Regions from separate parts of the Klebsiella sp. B345 genome, predicted to be linked through region 1. Evidence: predicted binding sites of a transcription regulator. Region 1 holds the regulator's gene; each other region holds the start of a gene.

Region 1 (5,674 bases):
GCCATGCCACCGACGAGATGGTGTGCATGGTGTTCAGATGGTCTAGGATCCGCTGCAGGTGCTGTTCCATGGTGCTTAGCGGGCCGCGGCTCACTTCAACGTCCTGAGACTCCATAATATTCACGTCGTCAGCGCTGCCAGGACCGTCGGTGTCCAGCCGCTGCTGACAGCGCTGAAGCGCAATCTCACAGGACTCCAGATAGCGCCGGGCCAGCTCCGGCGTCAGCATGTTGTGCTCGCGGGCGAGGGTGGTCATCGCGTTGATATGCTCAACAATAAACTGGCTGTGGGTGACCCACAGCTTCATATCTTCCAGATAATGTGAGTTAAACCCAGGCTCCTGCATAGCCTGGTTCAACGAGTTAAACAGCGAGTTATGTGCTTGATTGACGCGCATGCGGCGATAGGCCAGCGCCGGTGCCTGGTGGTCGTCGCTGAGGATCAGCCGGATGGCCTCCTGATCGGCTTCCAGCGCGTCATGGGCGTTTTTACGTAGCAGTCCGCTCTGCCACTGTGGCCACAGCCAGACCATCCCGCCAAAGGCGATCAGGCAGCCGATAAGCGTATCGATAAGCCTGGCGACAATGTACTGTTCGCCGTTAAGTGTCAGAAGTTGCAGGGTATAGACCGCCGTCACGGTAAAGCCGACCATCGCCCAGCCGTAATGCTTACGAATAATCAGGTAGCTCAGCAGCGTAATGATCAGCAACGCGGTAAGCGTATACCCCTCTGGAACGTGAAAGTGCAGCGTCAGTCCGGCAATGGCGAGGCCTGCGAGGGTGCCGGCCGCCCGATGGACGATGCGCACTCGTGTCGCGCCGTAGCCGTTTTGGGTGACGAAAAGCACCGTCATTAAGATCCAGTAAGGCTTGGGAAGATGCAGGGCGCTGCCCATCAGGCTGGCGGCGGTGAGCATCACGCAGATACGCGCGGCATTGCGCAGCGCCGGCGATTTCCATGAGAGATAGTGCTTCAGCGCAGGTAGCAGCGGCAGGCGGCGTTCTTTATCTGCCATCAGGTTGCGGGCATACAGCGGGCGCTGGGTACGCAGCACCCGGGCGATGCGGCTAAAGTGCCAGGCACAGAATTGCCCGACGGGATTGTCGGGGTGCTGCCAGGCAATTTTCTCCAGCGCGCCAATCTGCTTATCCATATGAAAGCGTTGCGGATAGCGGTGGTACAGAATGTCGTCGGCCAGCACCCGTAGACGGGCGGCAACGGTTTGTGCGTTCCAGCGGATCACCGCCTCCGCGTGGCTCCGCTCCACCAGTTTCTGAACTTCCTCAGGCTGATGCAGGCTGACGGAGATATGTTCCTGTAGATCCAGCGCCACCTGAAACGCCCGCAGCAGACGCTTGTGATCGTTACGCTGGTTCGCCGCCAGCATATGCATCTGCTGGTAGCACTGGGTGATCAGATCCACCACCTTTTGCTGGCGTGTGAGCAGCGGCGGGAGCGAGGTCGCCGGGTCAATATGCTGAGTCAGTAGGCTGTATTTCGCTTCGCAGTAGTTAGCCAGCTCCCGGTAGAGCAGGCTCAAGGATTCACGCAGCGGTTGTTCGCGCCATAGCCAGAACCAGAACCAGTTAAACAGTCCGTACCACAAGGTGCCGAGTGCGTAGATCAACAGCGGCTCCCAGATGGGCATGTTCCCGGCAAGGCTCAGGGTAAAGATGGCTGCAATCAGTGAGGCCGGGAGAAGTCTGGCATGGAGCGAGCTAATCTCTGCCGTCACGCCAAGCAGCAGCGCCAGGCCGCTAAGAATTAAGGGCAGCGGGATTTCCTGTTGCAGCAGCAGCTGAACCACCAGGCTACAGCCGGCAAACAGTGAACCGCCCACGATCAGGCGTTTAAAAAAGCGTTTGTGCGGGGTGTCCAGACCGGCGACGTTACAGCAGGCAGGTACTAAGGAAAACAGCAGACCCTGTTGCAGGTGACCGAGGAGAAGACCGACCGCGACAGGCAAACACAACACCAGCGTTTGCCGCAGTGCATAGTTGACTTCTGGATGGTAAATCAGCCTGCGCCACATCAGGAGGAGACAAAAACGGCGTATTGCGGGGGCAACACGCCGTTTTAACGACTTAACGGGTACCGTAAACGACGATAGTTTTACCGTGTGCGGAGATCAGATTCTGATCTTCCAGCATCTTCAGAATACGGCCGACGGTTTCGCGAGAACAACCGACGATCTGACCAATTTCCTGGCGGGTAATTTTAATTTGCATACCATCAGGGTGGGTCATGGCGTCCGGCTGTTTAGCCAGATTCAGCAGCGTCTGAGCGATACGACCGGTGACGTCGAGGAAGGCAAGGTTACCCACTTTTTCAGAGGTGACCTGCAGACGACGAGCCATCTGCGACGACAAGCGCATCAGAATATCCGGGTTAACCTGGATCAGCTGACGGAATTTTTTGTAAGAGATTTCGGCCACTTCACATGCGGTTTTTGCACGTACCCAGGCGCTACGCTCCTGGCCTTCTTCAAACAAGCCTAATTCACCGATGAAATCGCCCTGGTTGAGGTAAGAGAGGATCATCTCTTTACCTTCTTCATCCTTGATGAGCACAGCCACAGAGCCTTTGACGATGTAGTACAACGTTTCTGCTTTTTCACCCTGGTGGATCAGCGTGCTTTTCGATGGGTACTTATGAATATGGCAATGAGACAAGAACCATTCGAGGGTAGGGTCTGTTTGCGGTTTGCCAAGCACCATGCGCGGTTATCCTCTGTTATAAGCTATCTCCGGGTGCCGACACTACACGGCATCCGGGCATGCAATCGTATTGTTTCCCTATGCCTGGGAAATGGCTGGTGATTTTTCTTCAGCCTGTAATGTGAACTCCTCTGCATACATGCAATACATCAATGTAATACTGTAGCATCCCGACTGTTTTAGCATAGCTTTTGCCGCATGTCTCCTGGTGTCTCGCTTCAGCATGATGTAGGTCGCCTTCCGTTGCGAGAATTGTTATGTGCGCGTAATCTGTCAGGAAAATTGCAACCTCGGAGTTAAATTTTATGCAAGCTCGTGTGAAATGGGTTGAAGGGTTAACCTTCATCGGAGAGTCCGCATCAGGTCACCAGATTCTGATGGACGGCAACTCCGGAGATAAAGCGCCAAGCCCGATGGAAATGGTGTTGATGGCGGCGGGCGGATGCAGCGCAATTGATGTTGTGTCTATTTTGCAGAAAGGGCGTCACGACGTGACCAACTGTGAGGTGAAGCTGACCTCTGAACGCCGGGAAGAGGCGCCGCGCCTGTTTACCAATATCAACATGCATTTCATTGTGACCGGCAAAGAGCTGAAGGATGCGGCGGTATCGCGTGCGGTGGATCTGTCGGCAGAGAAATATTGCTCGGTGGCGCTGATGCTGCAAAAAGCAGTGAACATCACCCACACCTATGAAGTCATTGAAGGCTAACTGACGGCAGGATAGTGCCAGGTAGCAGAGAACAACCCCGGTCGTAATGCGTCCGGGGTTTTTTATGGCTAGTCGATCTTTCTGCCTTCCATCAGGCGCTCTACCAGCGGCGTCATGATCAACTCCATCGCCAGGCCCATTTTGCCCCCCGGAACCACCAGCGTATTGATATGCGAGATAAACGACCCCTGCAGCATCGCGAGCAGCCACGGGAAATCGATATCCTGCAGATTACGGAAGTGGATCACCACAAAGCTCTCATCCAGTGAGGGGATGCCTTTAGCCGCAAACGGGTTCGAGGTATCGACGGTGGGGACCCGCTGGAAGTTGATATGGGTACGGGAAAACTGTGGGGTGATGAAATTGATGTAGTCCTCCATCGAACGCACGACGGAGTCCATCACCGCTTCACGGGAATGGCCGCGTTCGCTGGTATCCCGGATAAGCTTCTGGATCCATTCCAGATTGACAATCGGCACCACCCCGACCAGCAAATCGACATTCTGTGCGACGTTGTACTGCGGGGTGACCACGCCGCCGTGCAGCCCTTCATAAAACAGGACGTCGGTGGGTTCCGGGAGCGGTTGCCACGGCGTAAAGGTACCCGGAACCTGATTCCACGGGACCGCTTCGTCATAGGTATGCAGGTATTTTCGCGACTGACCGCTGCCGTTGCGCCCGTATTCAATGAAGGTATTTTCGAGCAGTCCGAAGTCGTTGGCTTCCGGACCGAAGTAGCTGATGTGCTTCCCCTGATCGCGCGCTTTACGGATCGCCATGTCCATTTCCGGGCGGGTGTAGCGATGGAAGCTGTCGCCTTCGACTTCCGCAGAACGCAGATTCAGCTGGGCGAAAATTTTTCGAAAGGCGAGGCTGGTGGTCGTGGTTCCCGCGCCGCTGGAGCCCGTGACGGCAATCACCGGATGTTTGGCAGACATAACAACTCCCAGATTAAACGATGGTGTGGTGCCGCCTTAGCCGTGGAACTGCTTGCGGGGCATAATGTTGACCGTTTCGTGTAGTTCAGACCACACCAGCACGGCTTCTCCGCTTTTTAACTGTTGTTTGACGTCGGCGACTTTATCCACCAGCGAGCGTTCATGTTCACCATAATCGGTGCCTTCGCGCAATACAAAACTTTCGATTAGGTTATCCAGCGTTTCGGGATCCAGATCGTGCCAGGGAATAATCATATTTGTGCTCCCAACCAACGGGTTAACCAGTCCGGAATGCGTCGTTCGAGCCACATTTCCGGCTTACGCAACGTGCCGCCAACGAACCCGACGTGCCCACCTTGTTCGGTCAGCTGATATTCCACATTTGCCGGCAGCTGTTCTTGCGGTGGGATAGAGTGGTGATCCATGAAAGGATCGTCCTTTGCGTGAATGATCAGCGTCGGCGTGGTGATATCACTTAATCGTGGCATCGCGCTGCACTGGCGATAGTAGTCCAGCGCATCGGCGAAACCGTGGATTTTCGCGGTGATCATATCGTCAAACTCGCGGATGCGGCGCATTCCTTTGAGCTGGCGTAAATCGACCGGCAGTGAACCCGGGTAGGCCTTCAGCTTACGGGCCGCATTGGCCTTTAGCAGGTTAAGCAGATAGCGCTGATAGACCCGGGAAAAGCCTTTATCCATATGATAGCTGCAGGCTTCCAGCATGAAGGGGGCTGAGACGATCACCGCGGCGTCCAGCGGGGCGTTATCGCCTTCTTTTGCCAGCAGGCAGCCCAGCATGTTTCCCCCCAGCGAATAGCCAACGGCGGCGGTCGGGACCGTACCAAATTCACGTTGCAGCCAGTGCAGAAACCAGCTGCCGTCTTCGGTTTCGCCAGAATGATAGATCCGGTTATTACGATTGGGTTCACCGCTACAGCCGCGAAAATGCATCACCACGCCCAGCCAGCCGCGCTGCATGGCAGCATGAATCAGGCCGTGAGCGTAGGGGCTGTGCAGGCTGCCTTCCAGGCCGTGAAAAACGACCAACCGCGGTTTATGCCGTGCCAGGGAGGGGTCTTCGCTCCATGCCAGATCGACAAAATCACCATCCGGTAGCTCGAGGCGTTGCCAGAAGGGTGTGAAGCCCAGTTTGCGGCGGATCAGACGCGGAAGCATGGTTTGCAGATGACGATTACCCACGCCGCGCATCGGGTGAAACTCGCGCGAATCGTCTTCAGGGGGCGTCATTTCTGTGGGGGTGATTTCAACCATAGCACCAGAGCAATTAATAAACTAATACGACACTA
Region 2 (5,674 bases), 370 kb from region 1:
GAGGTCAGAATGGGCAGCATTGGCGCGCTGCGTTTTGCAGGGCCGCCGCAGAAGTCGCTGTACTAAGTCGTCGACTAAGTTATGTCCCCCTCGCGGTGTCGCCGCGAGGGGGACAGGGCTTATTTAATACCGTCCGCCTTCATACGATCGCGGATATGCTGAGCTCGTTCTTCGGAGGCCGGGTGATCGTCAAACATTGAGCTTTGACGACCGGCCTCCAGTTTGGCCAGCTTCTCGAAGCTGGTGGCCAGCCCCGTCGGGTTAATGCCACGTTTACGCAGCAGATCGTAGGAGTAGTCATCGGCTTCTGACTCCTGACGCTGGGAGAACTGCGAGTTCACCAGTTTTTCGCCGAGATCGCCGAGCTGAGATTGTGACAGGCTGCCAACGACACCGCCGGCAGACGCGGCAGCGGCGCGAACGGCGTTGGTGCCGAGAGCGACCTGCATACCTTTCTTCACGTGGCCGAGGGCGACGTGGCCCATTTCATGGCCGATCACGGCTTCGACTTCGTTATCGTTCATGATATCCATCAGGCCGCTATACACGCGGATACAGCCGTTAGCCATAGCAAAGGCGTTAACATCTTTGGTTTCATAGACTTTGTAATTCACCGGCTGGCCGTTGATGTTGTCACCCAGCGCCGCGGCGATTTTACTCAGGCGCTGGCTGTACTGACTGCTGGCGGGAGAAATAGTAGCTTTCGCATCCATCTCTTTGCAGGCCTGATCGCTTAAGGCTTTTACCTGGGCATCGCTCAGCGAATAAGCCTGAAAAGCTTCTGCGCCGGAGCTGAGAAGAGCGTTGGAGTCCATGTTCTGACATCCGCTAAGGGTTGCGGCAATCCCAAGGGCAAGAATAGTTGAGCGAATTTTCATTTTTATCTTCCACAATCGTTCGATGATCTGTCTGCAAATGACGACGATAAGCCAGTCGCATCCTGCACAAATTATAAAGACTATTGCGCAACAGTGGTGAGAGGATTCCGGGGCAGCACAACGTGTTCCGGAGATTTCTTAAACCACAAAAGGATGCTCCATGTACATGCTTTGTCGCTTGGGTTACATTGTTGTCACTTTTTTCTGGCATAGCCCAAAATGCGCTCTCGTCAAGCCGTTAAGGGTATGACCTTCAACAGTCCGAACTGGAGTCAAAATGTCCTCACGTAAAGAGCTTGCTAACGCTATTCGTGCGCTGAGCATGGATGCTGTACAGAAAGCCAAATCCGGCCACCCGGGTGCCCCGATGGGTATGGCTGACATTGCCGAAGTCCTGTGGCGTGATTTCCTGAACCATAACCCACAGAATCCGTCCTGGGCCGATCGTGACCGCTTTGTGCTGTCCAATGGCCATGGCTCCATGCTGATCTACAGCCTGTTGCACCTCACCGGTTACGACCTGCCGATCGAAGAGCTGAAAAACTTCCGTCAGCTGCACTCTAAAACCCCGGGTCACCCGGAAGTGGGCTACACCGCGGGTGTAGAAACCACCACCGGTCCGCTGGGCCAGGGTATTGCTAACGCCGTAGGTATGGCTATCGCAGAAAAAACGCTGGCGGCGCAGTTCAACCGTCCGGGCCACGACATCGTTGACCACTTCACCTACGCCTTTATGGGCGACGGCTGCATGATGGAAGGGATCTCTCACGAGGTTTGCTCCCTGGCCGGTACCCTGAAACTGGGTAAACTGGTGGCGTTCTATGACGACAACGGTATCTCCATCGACGGTCACGTTGAAGGCTGGTTCACTGATGATACTGCCAAACGCTTTGAAGCCTACGGCTGGCACGTTGTGCGTGGCGTAGACGGTCACGATGCCGATGCCATCAAACGCGCAGTAGAAGAAGCGCGTGCGGTCACTGACAAACCGTCCCTGCTGATGTGCAAAACCATCATCGGTTTCGGTTCCCCGAACAAAGCCGGTACTCACGACTCCCACGGCGCACCGCTGGGCGACGCAGAAATTGCGCTGACCCGTGACGCGCTGGGCTGGCATCACCCGGCCTTCGAAATCCCGTCTGACATCTATGCGCAGTGGGATGCGAAAGAAGCCGGCCAGGCTAAAGAAGCCTCCTGGAATGAGAAGTTCGCAGCTTATGCGAAAGCCTTCCCGCAGGAAGCGGCTGAATTCACCCGTCGTATGAAAGGTGACATGCCGTCTGACTTCGATGCGAAAGCTAATGAATTCATCGCTAAACTGCAGGCTAATCCGTCCAAGATTGCCAGCCGTAAAGCGTCTCAGAATGCGATCGAAGCGTTCGGCCCGCTGTTGCCAGAGTTCCTCGGCGGCTCCGCTGACCTGGCGCCATCTAACCTGACTATCTGGTCTGGTTCGAAAGCGATTAACGAAGATACCGCCGGTAACTACATCCATTACGGTGTGCGCGAGTTCGGTATGACCGCAATCGCTAACGGTATCTCCCTGCACGGCGGTTTCCTGCCGTACACCTCGACCTTCCTGATGTTCGTCGAATATGCCCGTAACGCGGTGCGTATGGCGGCATTGATGAAGCAGCGTCAGGTGATGGTTTACACCCACGACTCTATCGGTCTGGGCGAAGATGGCCCGACTCACCAGCCGGTTGAGCAGGTTGCTTCCCTGCGCGTGACGCCGAACATGTCCACATGGCGTCCGTGTGACCAGGTTGAATCTGCGGTAGCGTGGAAATACGGTGTAGAGCGTCATGATGGCCCGACCGCGCTGATTCTGTCTCGTCAGAACCTGGCGCAGCAGGATCGTACCGAGCAGCAGCTGAAAGACATCGCTCGCGGTGGCTACGTGCTGAAAGATTGCGCAGGTCAGCCTGAGCTTATCTTCATTGCGACCGGTTCGGAAGTTGAGCTGGCGGTTGCCGCCTGGGACAAACTGACTGCTGAAGGCGTGAAAGCGCGCGTGGTTTCCATGCCGTCCACCGACGCATTCGACAAGCAGGATGCGGCTTACCGTGAATCCGTGCTGCCGAAAGCTGTTTCTGCGCGCGTGGCCATTGAAGCCGGTATCGCTGACTACTGGTTCAAATACGTCGGCCTGAACGGCGCTATCGTCGGTATGACCACCTTCGGTGAGTCTGCGCCGGCAGAGCTGCTGTTCGAAGAGTTTGGCTTCACCGTGGAAAACGTGGTCGCTAAAGCGAAAGCGCTGCTGTAGTCGTCCGGCTCCCGGTTATCCGGGGTCTAACGTCAGAAAAAACCGGGAATTTTCCCGGTTTTTTTTATTTTCGTTATTCCCAAAAGCCGTCTGAGAATGGCATATTATTCCAACAAAAATGTGACGAATGTCAGATAACTCACTTCTTCCACTGGACAGCCATTCCTTTTATTCCTTGTTTCGCTTATTCTAGCTGAAGCGTTTCAGTCGTATAAATGTTCGACAATTAATCAATCAGTCGCAGTTTGCGACGGGTAAGGTTTCCCTTAAGGCGCGGCTGGATTACTCTGTCAGCCATCTCAAATCAGGGACAACCTTGCAGGAGACCTATGACCATACGCATCGCGATTAATGGCTTCGGTCGCATAGGACGCAACGTGGTTCGCGCGTTATACGAATCCGGGCGTCGTGCGGAAATTACCGTGGTGGCTATCAACGAACTGGCGGACGCCGCAGGCATCGCGCATTTGTTGAAATATGACACCAGCCATGGGCGCTTTGCCTGGGATGTTCGCCAGGAGCGAGAGCAGCTGTTTGTCGGCGATGATGCCATCCGCCTGCTGCACGAACCTTCAATTACGGCGCTGCCCTGGCAGGAACTGGCGGTTGATATCGTTCTGGATTGTACCGGCGTGTATGGCAGCCGTGAACATGGCGAAGCCCATCTTCAGGCTGGGGCAAAGAAAGTGCTCTTTTCCCATCCCGGTGCCAGCGATCTCGACGCGACCGTGGTATTTGGCGTGAACCACGAAGAGCTACGTGCCGAGCACCGTATTGTCTCTAACGCCTCCTGCACCACCAACTGCATTATCCCGGTCATAAAGCTGTTAGATGATGCCTACGGCATAGAGTCAGGAACGGTAACGACAATTCACTCCGCGATGCACGATCAGCAGGTGATCGATGCTTATCATCCGGACCTGCGGCGTACGCGTGCGGCGAGCCAGTCAATCATTCCGGTTGATACCAAATTGTCCGCGGGGATTACGCGAATTTTCCCGCAGTTTAATGACCGTTTTGAGGCGATTGCGGTCCGCGTTCCGACGATTAATGTGACGGCGATCGACCTGAGCGTCACGGTGAGAAATCCCGTAAAAGCCAGTGAAGTCAACCAGTTGTTGCAAAAAGCAGCACAAGGTGCATTTCATGGTATAGTTGACTATACGGAATTGCCGTTGGTCTCGATAGATTTTAACCACGACCCGCACAGCGCCATCGTTGATGGCACGCAAACCCGGGTGAGTGGTGCCCATCTGATCAAAACACTGGTCTGGTGCGATAATGAATGGGGCTTTGCTAACCGGATGCTCGACACGACGTTAGCGATGGCCGTTATTGGTTTCAGGTGAGACATCCCTGCGCAAAATCGTTCGCGATAGCGCGTATGGCGTCTGCAAAACTTTAAGAATCATTGAGAGGATTCACCATGTCTGTAATTAAGATGACCGATCTGGATCTGGCTGGTAAACGCGTTTTCATCCGTGCCGATCTGAACGTACCAGTTAAAGACGGGAAAGTAACCAGCGACGCGCGTATCCGTGCTTCTCTGCCGACCATTGAGCTGGCTCTGAAACAGGGTGCTAAAGTGATGGTCACTTCTCACCTGGGTCGTCCGACCGAAGGCGAGTACAACGAAGAATTCTCTCTGCTGCCGGTTGTTAATTACCTGAAAGACAAACTGTCTAACCCGGTACGTCTGGTTAAAGATTACCTGGATGGCGTTGAAGTTGCCGCGGGTGAACTGGTGGTTCTGGAAAACGTTCGCTTTAACAAAGGCGAGAAGAAAGACGACGAAGCACTGTCCAAAAAATACGCGGCACTGTGTGACGTGTTCGTGATGGATGCATTCGGTACTGCACACCGTGCGCAGGCGTCTACCCACGGTATCGGTAAATTCGCCGACGTCGCTTGTGCAGGCCCGCTGCTGGCTGCTGAGCTTGATGCGCTGGGTAAAGCCCTGAAAGAACCTGCTCGTCCGATGGTTGCTATCGTTGGTGGTTCTAAAGTTTCTACCAAACTGACCGTGCTGGACTCTCTGTCCAAAATCGCTGACCAGCTGATCGTTGGCGGCGGTATCGCTAACACCTTCGTTGCAGCCCAGGGCCACAACGTCGGTAAATCCCTGTATGAAGCAGACCTGGTTGATGAAGCTAAGCGCCTGCTGACCACCTGTGATATCCCGGTCCCGACAGACGTTCGCGTGGCAACTGAGTTCTCCGAAACCGCCACCGCAACCCTGAAATCTGTTAACGACATCAAAGATGAAGAGCAGATTCTGGACCTGGGCGACGTTTCTGCACAGAAACTGGCTGATATCCTGAAAAACGCTAAAACTATTCTGTGGAATGGTCCGGTTGGCGTATTCGAATTCCCGAACTTCCGTAAAGGTACCGAAATCGTGGCTAACGCGATTGCTGACAGCGAAGGTTTCTCCATCGCAGGCGGCGGCGACACCCTGGCAGCGATCGACCTGTTCGGTATTTCGGACAAAATCTCCTACATCTCCACCGGCGGCGGCGCATTCCTC
Region 3 (5,674 bases), 1.1 Mb from region 1:
CTAAAAAACGCGGTTCGCGTTTGAAAATATAGAGATCCGCCAGCGCGCCAAACCGGGCGCCAAACTCACGCAAGCGCACGCTCCACATATCTTTCGGCGAAGGTACGGCATAGCACTGGGCCTGAATCCCCATATGCAGGGCGATAAACAGCGCCCGCTCGCAGTGGAAGCGCTGGGTGATGATAATAAAGTCGTTGGTATCGAATACTTTTCGGGTACGCACAATCGAGTCGAGGGTACGGAATCCGGCGTAATCAAGCACGATGTCCGCCGGGTCCACGCCGCCTTTAATCAAATCACGGCGCATGGTCATCGGCTCGTTGTAGCTTTGTAGCGCATTGTCGCCGCTCAGCAGCAGATAGTTGACCTTGCCGCTGTTATAGGCGTTGAGCGCGCCCTGAATGCGGTAGCGATAATATTGGTTGATAACCCCGGTGCGGTAATATTTCGCGGTGCCGAGCACCACTCCAACCTGGCGGTAGGGCAGATCCTGCAGTTCGTCATAAATATAGGGGGCGGTTTTCCAGCTCATCCAACGGTCAAGACCCAGCACGGTCAACAGCAGCAGGCCGAACAGGACTAACAGGCTGTATAACACACGCTTTAACATTCACCGGGCTCATGTGGATAAGGGAATCATCAGGCTACTGTACCCATCGGGCAAGCGCAAGAAACCATCGTTTAATTGCGGGGTTTTTCAGCAAAGCGGGCTAAAAAGCCCGCATAACGAACGATTTAACCGAGCAGCACCCGATCAATGTTGTGACAGCCTAACGCTTTCAGCGTCGCTACGGTGGCATCCCACTGAATCAATGCCGCGTCGGCTTTTTCGGCCAGTACCGCGCGCTGAATGTCCGGATAGTCGTATCCGTTAAGACTCAGCAGATTCAGGGCGCCCTGTAGTGGCGGCAGCGTTGGATTAAAGGCGGCGTTTTCAGCATAGCGACCGGAAAAAATGGTCCCGTCTTTCAGCTCCAGCGCCACTCCAGATGGGGAGTTGCTGTAAGGCATATGGCAGGCGTTAGCCGCCTGAATCGCCGCCTGCGCCAGCTCGTCACCCGCCAATGGGTAACCGTGATCCTGTTCATCCATCAGCAGCGTTTTGATCTCCAGATCCTTCGGACCGAAGGCATCCGGCAGATAGTGCTGTAGCGAATGTGCTTCGCGGCCAGGCAGATGAATTCGCAGTTGCTGGCTGCTGTTCAGCTCATTCATAAACTGACGGCAGTGTCCGCAAGGGGTGTAGTTAACGGTAATGGCCTGCAGGGATTTTTCACCGCGCAGCCAGGCGTGGCTGATGGCGCTCTGTTCTGCATGGACGGTTTGCTGCATGGTGGCGCCGAGAAATTCCATATTACCGCCAAAGTACCAGGTGCCGCTGATACCGCGGGCGATAGCGCCAACGTTAAAACGGGAGAGGTCGGCACGGGCGCAGGCCGCGGCAAGCGGCAACAGCGCGAAAGCCAGCGCGTCTTCATCCAGACCTGTCGCATTTCGCAGCGTAGCGACCTGGCCGGCATCCAGCAAAGCTGGAAAATGCGGGTCGCTCAGCATCGGGGCGATGGCCGCTTGCAGGTCTGCCGCCAGAAGGGGAAGCGCAGCTTGAAAACGTGGGTGCATGGCGTAGCCTCTTAACAATGTAATGGGAATCTAGTGTACGGGCGTCAATCGCGCGTATATGTGACTAATATCTCATTATTTGTGCAACTTTCTGTTGTTGCATTGATAAATGTGACATTAATCACATTATCCAACTACTGCCAGAATGACCGGGAACAAGAAGGGGGCGACCAGGGAAGTAATAATCCCACACAGCACCAGCGCCAGCGAGCTGAATGCCCCTTCCTGGTAGTCCATCTCTGCGCAACGGGCGGTGCCGAGGGCATGCGAGGCGGTGCCCATCGACAGACCGCGCGAGGCTTTGGTACGGATACGCATCAGGTTCAGCAGCGTATGTCCAAAGACCGCCCCGAGAATACCGACGAAAATCACACACACTGCGCTGATGGCTGGAATACCGCCGATACTGCCGCTGACCGCCATAGCAATCGGCGTGGTGACCGATTTAGGCATAATGGAGGCGGCGATTTGTGGCGTGGCCCCCATCAGCAGGGCGACGGTTGTCCCCGTCACCATGGCGACGACGCTGCCGATAAAGCAGATGGTTATAATGGATTTCCAGCGGGCGCGGATCTGGTGCAGTTGCTCATATAAAGGAAAGGCCAGAGCGACGACCGCAGGTTGCAACAGGTCGTTAAGAATTTTGCTGCCCTGAAAATAGCGATCGTAGGAGATACCGCTGATCAGCAGAAAGGGGATAATCACCACCATCGCCACCAGCAGGGGGTTCAGCAGCGGGAATTTAAAGCGTGCGGCCAGTTTGCGGGCGAGGAAAAAAACGATCAGCGTCAGCGGCAATGACCACCAGATTTCATGCATCATCTTTGACTTCCTCTTTCTGACCGACCACTTTACGCTCGCCGTGGACCAGGTGAGAACTCCAGCTCACCACCAGGAAAACCACTAAGGTACTGATGGTACAAGAAACGGCGACCGGGCCAAGCTGTGCGCGCAGTAAATCCCAGTACTGCATGACACCGACGCCGATGGGCACAAACAGCAGTGCCATATAGCGAATCAACACGTTACAGCCAGGGTTGACCCATTTGGGCGGCATAATTTGCAGCGCCAGCAGCACAAACAAAATCAGCATCCCGATAATGCTGCCTGGAATGGTAATCGGTAGCAGGGAAGCAATAAAAATCCCGGCGTATAAACAGGCGTAAATCAGGACAAAAGCCCGTAGGTACTGCCAGATAATATTCAGCGATTTACTCATGGTAATAACCCTTGATGAACCGAATTCATCATACAATTAAACCTTGAAATGTGCTACCGATCACATCATGAATTATACGCATACCTTGGATAGCGCAATGGAACCCTCCATGAGATGGAAACATGGCGATGGCATCGCCGTGAAACGGCACAGTGCCAGAGGTAGCATAACACCGTTATTGAGGGTGTGTAGTCCCGCAACCACCTCGCGTCCCGGTAAGCGTAGCGCTTCACACATTGATTGCTTTCAACCGACGAACAGAGACGCTACCATAGCGCCTCTTTTTTCCCCCGGGTAACAATAATGCGTGTTTTACTGGCGCCGATGGAAGGCGTGCTTGATTCGCTGGTGCGCGAGCTGCTGACCGAAGTGAATGATTACGATCTGTGCATCACCGAGTTTTTGCGGGTGGTGGATCAGCTGCTGCCGGTAAAATCGTTTTACAGGTTGTGCCCGGAGCTACACCACCGCAGCCGCACGCCGTCAGGGACTCGCGTACGCGTTCAGCTGCTTGGGCAGTATCCGCAGTGGCTGGCAGAAAATGCCGCACGGGCGGTAGAGCTGGGTTCCTGGGGGGTCGATCTTAACTGCGGCTGCCCGTCAAAGCTGGTGAACGGCAGCGGCGGCGGGGCGACGCTGCTCAAAGACCCGGAACTGATTTATCGCGGCGCAAAGGCGATGCGCGAAGCGGTGCCGGACTCCCTGCCGGTGACGGTGAAAATTCGTCTCGGCTGGGACAGCGGCGCACGGCAGTTTGAAATTGCCGATGCGGTACAGCAGGCCGGTGCGACGGAGCTTGTCGTGCACGGGCGTACCAAAGAAGATGCCTATAAAGCCGAACGGATAAACTGGGCGGCCATTGGCGAGATCCGCCAGCGCCTGACCATCCCGGTTGTCGCGAACGGCGAAATCTGGGACTGGCAAAGCGCTCAGGATTGCCTGGCGGCGACCGGTTGTGATTCGGTGATGATTGGCCGCGGGGCCCTTAACGTGCCGAATTTAAGCCGGGTCATCAAATATAACGAGCCGCGGATGCCGTGGCCGCAGGTGGTGACGCTGCTACAAAAATATACCCAGTTGGAAAAGCAGGGTGATACCGGGCTGTATCATGTGGCGCGCATCAAACAGTGGCTCAGTTATTTACGCAAAGAATATAGCGAAGCGCTGGTGCTCTTTAATGAAATTCGCACTCTCAAGAGCTCTGGAGAAATCGCTACGGCAATTGCCCGTTATTAGGTTGGATTGTTAATCTGCTCACATTTTATTACTTAAGGACTTTCTGTTGATGGGCATTTCCGCAACAGAGTGATATTGTGTAGTTCTAATATTCAGGGTTGCTACTGATAACAGGCAAAACCTAAGCACTAACGCCATGCGTGGCGGGAGTGCTTAGGTTTTTTTTTGCTTTTTATTCTTGAGAGAATTTAATGGCTATATAAAACAATAGGTTAGTTTTACTCTGGGTTCTTCAATCAGGCAGTTTTATGGCTGACGGACACCTTTTGCAAAAAATAAAAAAAGAACATGAATAACGGGCGAATTTATTGCCTGCGGACCGCTATTACCTTTACTCAGTCACAATGGATATCGTTATGCACAACAATAAAATAAATCCTCTGCTGTTGGTGATGACATTTTCACTGTGGGCGCCCGGGGCGCTGGCAGCAGAAACAGAAAAATGGAACGGCACAGTATTAGGTTTTGAAAAACCACAAACCGGTTTACTCGGCGATATGTTGGGAATTCGGCCAATACTGGAAGATAACGGATTTAATTATAACCTCGGCTACCTGAATGAAATGGGCTATAACGCCGGCGGCGGATATAACCATGATAAGCATCTGGCCTATATCGATCAGGTGGCATTGACCTTTACCCAGGATCTGGAGCGCTGGACCGGGATCCCCGATGCGCGTATCGAAGGCAATATAGTTAACCGCAATCATAATGACGATCTGACGACCAAACGGCTACAGGATCCGCGCGTCAGTTTTAACGACCTGACCCAGGAGAGCTGGGGTGGACAGTCGATTACTCGCCTTGGCTGGCTGACCTTTGCCCGTAGTTTTGATGACCGCCGTCTGACCTGGCGTGTTGGTATGATGAACAAAGTCCAGACCTTCGATCAGATAATCCCCTGTGATTTCCAGACTCTGATGCAGTGTGGCGGCAAGTCGGCAAACTCCATGACGTGGAACAACTGGAACGTCCATACCTGGGGGACGACGCTGGAATATAAACTGACGCCGGAACTGACGCTGAAAGGCGGCATTATGGAGCAAAACCCGGAAGCCTCTTCGCGCAGCCACGCGTGGAGCTGGTCAACCAAAGGCAGTAAAGGCATTCTGCTGCCGGTCGAGATTGAAGCGCGTCCGGTGATCAACGGGCTTTCCGGCGCCTATAACCTCGGGGTGTTGTTCACCAACGCGCCGCAAAGCGATCTCTATACCGGGAAGTCCGGCGGCCCAGGGGCCAGCGATCCTGAAGGGTACGCCCAGCATAACCGCACCTGGTTCCTCTATACCGGGATGAATCAGCAGGTAACCCGCCATGCCGATGATCCCAACCGCGGGATGAGCGTCTCGCTCAGCGCCGGGTTCGGTGACCAGCGCAGTAACTACATTCATACCACCGCCGCCGCTTCCATGCGATATCGCGGGCTGTTTGACGCCCGTCCGCAGGACTGGCTAGGCTTTGGCGTCACCTACATTGATATGAGCAGCCACTACGCCCGCAACCAGCAATACATGAACGAGGTCAGCGGTGCTACGGATTACTACGATGCCAGCTACCAGCCGGTGGCCGGTCATTCGGTGAATGCCGAACTGTACTATC

The links. Region 1 encodes CRP, which controls carbon source genes, mostly activating them, when cyclic AMP is high. Its sites were predicted from a motif close to ATGTGANNNNNNTCACAT; they were not measured.
Region 2: a site for CRP is predicted at 3,266-3,283, ahead of epd (erythrose-4-phosphate dehydrogenase). Genes of this name have one in related genera too.
Region 3: a site for CRP is predicted at 1,679-1,696, ahead of cdd (cytidine deaminase). Genes of this name have one in related genera too.

What each region holds. Positions count from the first base shown of each region.
Region 1 is NZ_CP180443.1:2,506,462-2,512,135, reverse strand. It holds gene ACMYSO_RS11925 (YccS/YhfK family putative transporter) at 1-2,032, opposite strand, end outside; gene crp (cAMP-activated global transcriptional regulator CRP) at 2,085-2,717, opposite strand; gene ACMYSO_RS11915 (OsmC family protein) at 3,023-3,427, shown strand; gene ACMYSO_RS11910 (phosphoribulokinase) at 3,496-4,365, opposite strand; gene ACMYSO_RS11905 (YheU family protein) at 4,402-4,620, opposite strand; gene ACMYSO_RS11900 (hydrolase) at 4,617-5,576, opposite strand.
Region 2 is NZ_CP180443.1:2,138,882-2,144,555, reverse strand. It holds gene ACMYSO_RS09980 (thiamine pyrophosphate-binding protein) at 1-66, shown strand, start outside; gene ACMYSO_RS09975 (M48 family metallopeptidase) at 120-878, opposite strand; gene tkt (transketolase) at 1,156-3,147, shown strand; gene epd (erythrose-4-phosphate dehydrogenase) at 3,477-4,496, shown strand; gene pgk (phosphoglycerate kinase) at 4,574-5,674, shown strand, end outside.
Region 3 is NZ_CP180443.1:1,397,297-1,402,970, reverse strand. It holds gene sanA (outer membrane permeability protein SanA) at 1-610, opposite strand, end outside; gene cdd (cytidine deaminase) at 736-1,620, opposite strand; gene ACMYSO_RS06535 (CidB/LrgB family autolysis modulator) at 1,747-2,442, opposite strand; gene ACMYSO_RS06530 (CidA/LrgA family protein) at 2,432-2,839, opposite strand; gene dusC (tRNA dihydrouridine(16) synthase DusC) at 3,143-4,075, shown strand; gene ACMYSO_RS06520 (carbohydrate porin) at 4,432-5,674, shown strand, end outside.